DNA from 2 places in the Aliarcobacter faecis genome. Region 2 is predicted to be linked to the other one. Evidence: riboswitches for the same ligand, from Rfam matches in the RefSeq annotation. Region 2 holds a riboswitch; the other holds the start of a gene.
The links. A riboswitch is a leader RNA that binds a small molecule or an ion and turns the genes downstream of it on or off. The one in region 2 is predicted to bind thiamine pyrophosphate.

Region 1: another riboswitch for thiamine pyrophosphate. It lies ahead of thiD (bifunctional hydroxymethylpyrimidine kinase/phosphomethylpyrimidine kinase); the one in region 2 lies ahead of AFAEC_RS03660 (spermine/spermidine synthase domain-containing protein).

Annotation. Positions count from the first base shown of each region.
Region 1 covers NZ_CP053837.1:2,138,367-2,141,871, reverse strand. The annotation lists gene tenA (thiaminase II) at 1-219, opposite strand, end outside; gene thiM (hydroxyethylthiazole kinase) at 234-1,055, opposite strand; gene thiD (bifunctional hydroxymethylpyrimidine kinase/phosphomethylpyrimidine kinase) at 1,064-1,876, opposite strand; TPP riboswitch at 1,978-2,075, opposite strand; gene AFAEC_RS10685 (peptide-binding protein) at 2,149-3,505, shown strand, end outside.
Region 2 covers NZ_CP053837.1:705,469-708,973, reverse strand. The annotation lists gene AFAEC_RS03675 (EAL domain-containing protein) at 1-4, shown strand, start outside; gene AFAEC_RS03670 (methyl-accepting chemotaxis protein) at 26-1,426, shown strand; gene AFAEC_RS03665 (PAS domain-containing protein) at 1,436-1,834, shown strand; TPP riboswitch at 1,893-1,991, shown strand; gene AFAEC_RS03660 (spermine/spermidine synthase domain-containing protein) at 2,122-2,670, shown strand; gene thiC (phosphomethylpyrimidine synthase ThiC) at 2,680-3,505, shown strand, end outside.

The sequences.
Region 1 (3,505 bases), 880 kb from region 2:
AGAGCTAAGGTTACTTAACATTTTTTCATCATCAGCTTTTACCATAGCCATTGCAAAAACTTTTGCATACTCTAAAAGATATAAATAATCTTGTAGTAAATAGAATTTAAACTTCTCTTTACATAAAGTACCAGCTCCTAACTCTTGAACAAATGGGTGATTGTATCCATCTTCCCAAACTTTTATAGCTTTTTGTTTTAAACTTCTTGAAAATGACATTTTTAATCCTTTATTTATAATATATTCTCTAAATTTGCTTTTTCTTTTAGAGTTTGTTCATCAAAATTTCCTATTGCATTAAATAACTCTTTATGAAAAGTTCCAAGCCCAAGATTTTGACTCTTATCATAGGCAATTTCTCCAGATATTCCCATAACCAAAAGTGCTAAAACAGTTGCCTCAAATAGTTTTTCTTTATTTGTTCCACAAAAACTAGCAACTAAAGAGGAACACATACAACCTGTTCCAGTAATTTGTGGCAAAAGGTGGCTACCATTTTTTATAGTAACTACTCTTTTACCATCACTTATAACATCAGTTTCTCCAGTAATTGCTACAACTAAATTTAAACTATTTGCTAATGTTTTTGCAATTATTGCTGTATTCTTAATATTTTCAATATCTTCTTTTGAAGCATCAGCACCTTTTGTATTGGAACTTTGATTTAAAATAGATTTTATTTCAGAGATATTTCCTCTAATACAAGATATTTTAGAATCTTTTAAAAGCTCTTCTATAAAATCTTTTCTAAATTTTGAAGCACCAACTCCAACAGGGTCTAAAACTACTGGAACACCAATCTCTTTGGCTCTTTTACTAGCTTTAATCATAGATTTTTTTATATCATCATTTAATGTTCCAATATTTATTAAAAGTGATGATGCAATATTTACAAAATCTTCAACTTCATTCTCATCATCAGCCATAGCAGGACTTGCTCCAACTGCTAAAGTTACATTTGCGCAATCATTTACTGTAACATAGTTTGTAATTTGATGAATTAATGGATTTTTTTCCTTTATACTATTTAAGATATTTACTAAATCATTTATCATAATTCTTCCTATTTAAAAAATTTAAAAAAATGGTTTGTTGGACCATTACCTTTTCCAATATTTGGTGAGTTTATTATTGCTTTATAGATATACTCTTTTGAGTTTTGAATAGCTTCTTTTAGAGGTATTTCTAAAGCTAAGTTTGAAGCAATTGCTGATGAAAAAGTACAACCAGTTCCATGTGTATTTTTTGTATCAACTTTTGGTGATGAAAAGTAGTGAAATTCAACTCCATCATATAAGATATCTGTTGCATCTTCTAAAGTGTAACCACCTTTTATTAAAACACTTTTACAACCCATTTCATATATTTTTATTGCAGCTTCTTTCATCTGCTCTTTTGAAGATATTGTCATATTTGCTAAATGTTGAGCTTCTGCTATATTTGGTGTTAGAACATCTGCAAGGGGGATAATAATTTCTATTAAACTACTCATATTTTTTATATCCATCAATGCATCACCATTTTTTGCATACATTACGGGGTCAATTACAATATTCTTTACATTTTGTTTTTTTAAAAAATCTGCTACTATTTTCATAGTTTCTATATTTGCTAACATTCCAATTTTTATAGCATCAGGAGTAATGTCTTCAAAAACTGCAATAAGTTGTTTTTCTATAATATTTGGATTTATATCTTGAATATCAATAACTCTAAAAGTATTTTCAGCAACAACTGAAGTAACTACGCTCATACCATAATTTCCAAAAGCACTAAAAGTTTTTAGGTCTGCTTGTATTCCTGCTCCACCAATACAATCTGAACCTGCAATTGTTAAAACTTTTTTATTTGCAAATATAATTTCATTTTGTCTCATCATAATTCCTTGTTAAAAAATTTTTATTTTATTGAATATCTTTTATTTTAGGTAAAAAAAAAGGTACTTTCATATTAGAAAGCACCTTTTATATTAAATTTTAATTTTAAAAATTCGCTTCCTACGCTGGTATTAACCATCAGGTTCAAAGGGTCAGGTTTTACCTTCTCAACGCTTTTACGTTCCCCTGCAATAAAAAAATGAATTGTATCACAAATAAAAATTAAAAGCCAATTTATGGGATTTTTTGTAAAAAAACTATAAAATACCTAATGAAATTTTTACTAATCAACCTAATCTTTTTTATATCGTTAAGTGCTTCAACTCTAACTTTATCTATGAGTTCAAGCCCGAGTAGGCTAAATCCAATTTTATCAAATGATAGTGCTAGTAGTGAAATATCTGATTGGCTTTTTAATGGACTTTTTAAATATGATAAAGATGGAAATGTAACTCTTGAATTAGCTTCAAGTTATGAATTTATAAGTCCTACAAAATTAATTGTGAAATTAAAAGATAATGTTTTATGGCATGATAAAGTAAAACTTTCTTCAAAAGATGTGATTTTTACTTATGAACAAATCATAAATCCAAAAGTTTTTAATTCTATAAAATCAAATTTTCAAGAGATTGAGAGCGTAAAAGCAATAGATGATTCAACAGTTGAAATAGTGTATAAAAAACCATATTTTAAAGCTTTGGAAGTTTGGATGGTAGGATTACTTCCATACCATATTTTAAAAGATGAAGAAAATCTTATGACAAGTTCTTTTAATAAAAATCCAATAGGTACAGGTTCATATAAGTTAAAAGAGTTTAAAGTAGGGCAAGATATAGAACTTATTGCAAATGAAGATTACTTTGATGGAAAACCAGAAATTGATAAAATCTTATATAAATTTTTACCAGATTTAAGTACATCTTTTTTGTATTTAAAAGAGAAAAAACTTGATATTGGTACATTAGATCCAATTCAAGTAGATAGACAAATAGATGATAGTTTTAAAAAAGAGTACACAATAATACAAAAACCAGCTTTTACATATAGTTATTTGGGCTTGAATTTAAAAGATGAAAAATTTAAAGATAAAAGAGTTAGGCAAGCTTTATCTTTGGCAATTAATAGACAAGAGTTAGTTGATATTTTGTTTTTTGGATATGGACAAGTTTGTAATGGACCTTTTATGCCAAATTCTTATGCTTACAATAACGAAGTTAATCCTATACTTCAAGATATACAAAAAGCAAAAGAACTTTTAAAAGAAGCTGGATATGATGAAAAGAATCCTTTTACATTTGAAGTAGTAACAAATACAGGGAATGATATAAGAGTCAATGCAGCTCAAATTTTACAATATCAACTTCAAAAAGCTGGTGTTAATATGAAAATAAGAGTTATGGAGTGGCAAGCTTTTTTAAATACAGTTGTTCACCCTAGAAAATTTGAAGCTATACTTCTTGGTTGGTCTATGCCTTTGACTCCTGATGCTTATCCTATTTGGCATAGCTCAAGTGATAAATTAGGTGGATTTAATCTAGTTGGTTATAAAAATGATAAAGTTGATGAGTTAATTGAACAGGGAATTAGTACTATAGATAAAGATGAGTTAAGTACTATTTATAAAGAGG
Region 2 (3,505 bases):
TTAAATTTATAAGTAGGAGAAAAAAATGTTTTTACATACATCAACAAAAAATAGGTTATATATACTAATGTTTCTTAGCCAAATAGGTTTTGCAGTTATTAGTACAGTTGCTATTTTAAGTGAACATACAATTTGGGCAATAGTTATAGTAAATATTGTATTTGCAATATTAGTTGCCTTTATTACTTATATCTTTATACAAAGAATTGTAGGTGGGATAAATAGAATAAAAGAGTACTTAGGAGATTTAATGAACTTTGTATTCTTTAAAACGAACTATATCAGAATTGCCGAATACTCAAAAAATGATGATATTGGCTTTATTTTAAGGGAATTAAATGATTATGTAGCAAAATATGATAAGGTAAGAAAAGATGATATGCATATATTAGGAGAAATAGTAATTGCTCTTGATAAAATAAGTCAAGGAATATACACAGCAAAAATCAATGCATCAACTACAAATCCTATGATTTTTACTCTTAAAAATATTGTAAATAACATGTTAGAAAAAGCAAATAAGAATATGGAAGATTTAGTTGAAATTGTTGGACTTTATGCAGATAAAGATTATAGAAAACAGATGGATATTAATCCAAAATTAAAAGGGAAAATGCTTTTAACTATGCAAAGATTAAATCAGTTGGGTGCTGAATTAAACAATAATACAAAACAAAATCTTGAAAATGGAAAACTTTTAGAAAGCTCTTCAATTCAAATGAATCAAAGTGTAAATAATCTAGCAACAAAAGCCAATGAACAAGCCAGTTCTCTTGAACAAACAGCTGCTGCACTTGAGGAGATTACAGGAAGTACAAAAAGCAACACTCAAAATGCTTCTAAAATGGCAAATTTAAGTAAAGATGTAAAAAGCTCTGTAGCAATAGGTGAAGAACTAGCAAATAAAACAGCCTCTTCTATGGAGGAGATAAATTTAAAGGTTACAGCTATAAATGAAGCTATAAGCATAATTGATCAAATTGCATTTCAAACAAATATTTTAAGTCTAAATGCTGCTGTTGAAGCAGCAACTGCTGGAGAAGCTGGAAAAGGTTTTGCTGTTGTTGCTGGTGAAGTACGAAATCTAGCAGCTAGAAGTACTCAAGCTGCTCATGAAATAAAAGATTTAGTTGAAAATGCAACTTCAAAAACAAATGAAGGTAAAAAGATATCTGATGAAATGATTAAAGGCTATCAAAATTTAAATAATCTAATCTCTGAAACAATAAATATTATTCAAAATGTAAGCATGGCTTCAAATGAACAATTAAGAGGAATAGAACAGATAAATATTGCTATAAATCTACTTGATAAAACAACTCAAGAAAACGCAGCTGAAGCATATAATGTATCCTCTATTTCACAAAATACTTTAAAAATGGCTCAACTTTTAGTAGAAGATGTAAAAACAAAAAAAGTAAATTAAGGAGAGTTTATGTCAATAAATAATAATTCAAAAGAGATAGTTTTAAAAGACCATGCATTTTTAGTAAGTGAAACTGATGAAAAAGGAATTATTACTTTTGCAAGTGATGATTTTTGTGAAGTTGCAGGATATAGTGTAGAGGAGCTTATTGGAAAACCACATAGTATTGTAAGACATCCTGATATGCCGAAAGAAGCTTTTAAAAGTTTATGGGAAACAGTAAAAAAAGGAGAAGTTTGGACTGGATATGTAAAAAATGCAACAAAAGATGGAAATTTTTACTGGGTATTTGCTACTGTTTATCCAACAATTACAAGTGAAGGGAAAAAAGGTTATCTATCTTGTAGAAGAAAAGCTACTACAAGTGAGATAGAAAAAGCTACTATTTTATACAAAACTCTAAAATAAAAGGGCTTTAATAAATTTAAAATTAATACCCTTTTAAATTCTTTATGCTAGAATACTCTTTTTATTGCGGGGGGACGCTAAAAGCGTTGAGAAGGTAAAACCTGACCCTTTGAACCTGTTGGTTAAGACCAGTGAAGGAAGCGAATTTTTAAAAATTAAATTTAATAAACTAAGTTATAGATAATCTAAATTTAATAAAAAAGGTGCTTTCAAACGAAAGTACCTTTTTTTTTACCCAAAAATCTAGCTGACAATAAAAAAAATATATCAATCTAAAGGATTTTAAAATGAAAAATAGCAAAATATTTGCTGAAATGATGGTACATATACCACTTTGTACACATATTGAAGCCAAAAATGTTTTAGTTATTGGTTCAATTAATGATGAATTAAAAAATGAGACAAAAAAACACTCTAGTGAGTCAAATTTTGAGTTTTCAGATTTATCGGCACTTGAAACTAAAGAGGATAAAAGTGTAGATATTATAATTTTAACTAATATGCGACCTGATTTAAAAATAGTATCAAATATCTATAGAGTTTTAAAAAATGATGGAATAGTTACATTTGTTTCAGAATCATTTTCAAAAAATAGTGAAGAGTTAAAAAAAGATTTAAAACTCATTGGTGAAAAATTTTGGATAGCTATGCCATTTAGTTTTGATCATACAACAACTATACTTGCTTCAAGAAAATATCATCCAACAGCTGATTTAAATCTACAAAGAGCAGATTTTTTGGAAGATATGGATTATTATAGTGCTGAAATTCATTCAGCTTCTTTTGTATTTCCAGCAAAAATACATAAAGAATTAACTGGTATTGCAAAAAGATAAGGAGAAAAGATGCAAAATATTCAAAAATTTTTAGAAGAGCATAAAAACGATAGTGTAAGAACTCAAATGTACTATGCAAAACAAGGAATTATAACTCCACATATGGAGTTTGTAGCAAAAAAAGAGAACCTTAAACCAGAGTTTATAAGAAGTGAAATAGCAAGAGGAAGACTTATAATTCCTGCAAATGTAAATCATATAAATCAAGAACCAATGGCTATTGGAATTGCATCTTCTTGTAAAATAAATGCAAATATTGGAAGTTCTGCAATAGTTAGTGATGTTGATGGAGAGATTGAAAAAGTAAATGTTTGTCTAAAATATGGAGCTGACACTATTATGGATTTAAGTACTGGTGGGGATTTAGATTTAATTAGAAAAGCCGTAATAAATCACTCAACAGTTCCTATTGGAACAGTTCCTATTTATCAAATATTACATGATGTAAAAGATAAAATAGAGGATTTAAGTATAGAAAAAATGCTTGAAGTTATCCAAAGACAAGCTGAACAAGGTGTTAGTTACTTTACTATTCACGCAGGATTTTTACTAGAATTTATGCCACATATTGCAAAAAGAAAAATGGGTATAGTTTCAAGAGGTGGAAGTTTAATGGCTGCTTGGATGATGCATTATCATAAAGAAAATCCATTTTATACTGCTTTTGATAAAATCTTAGATATTTGTAGAAAATATGATGTTTCACTTTCACTAGGAGATAGTTTAAGACCTGGTTGTTTAGCAGATGCTTCAGATGAAGCTCAACTAAGAGAGTTAAAAGTTTTAGGTGAACTAACACTTAGAGCTTGGGGAAAAGATGTTCAAGTTATGATTG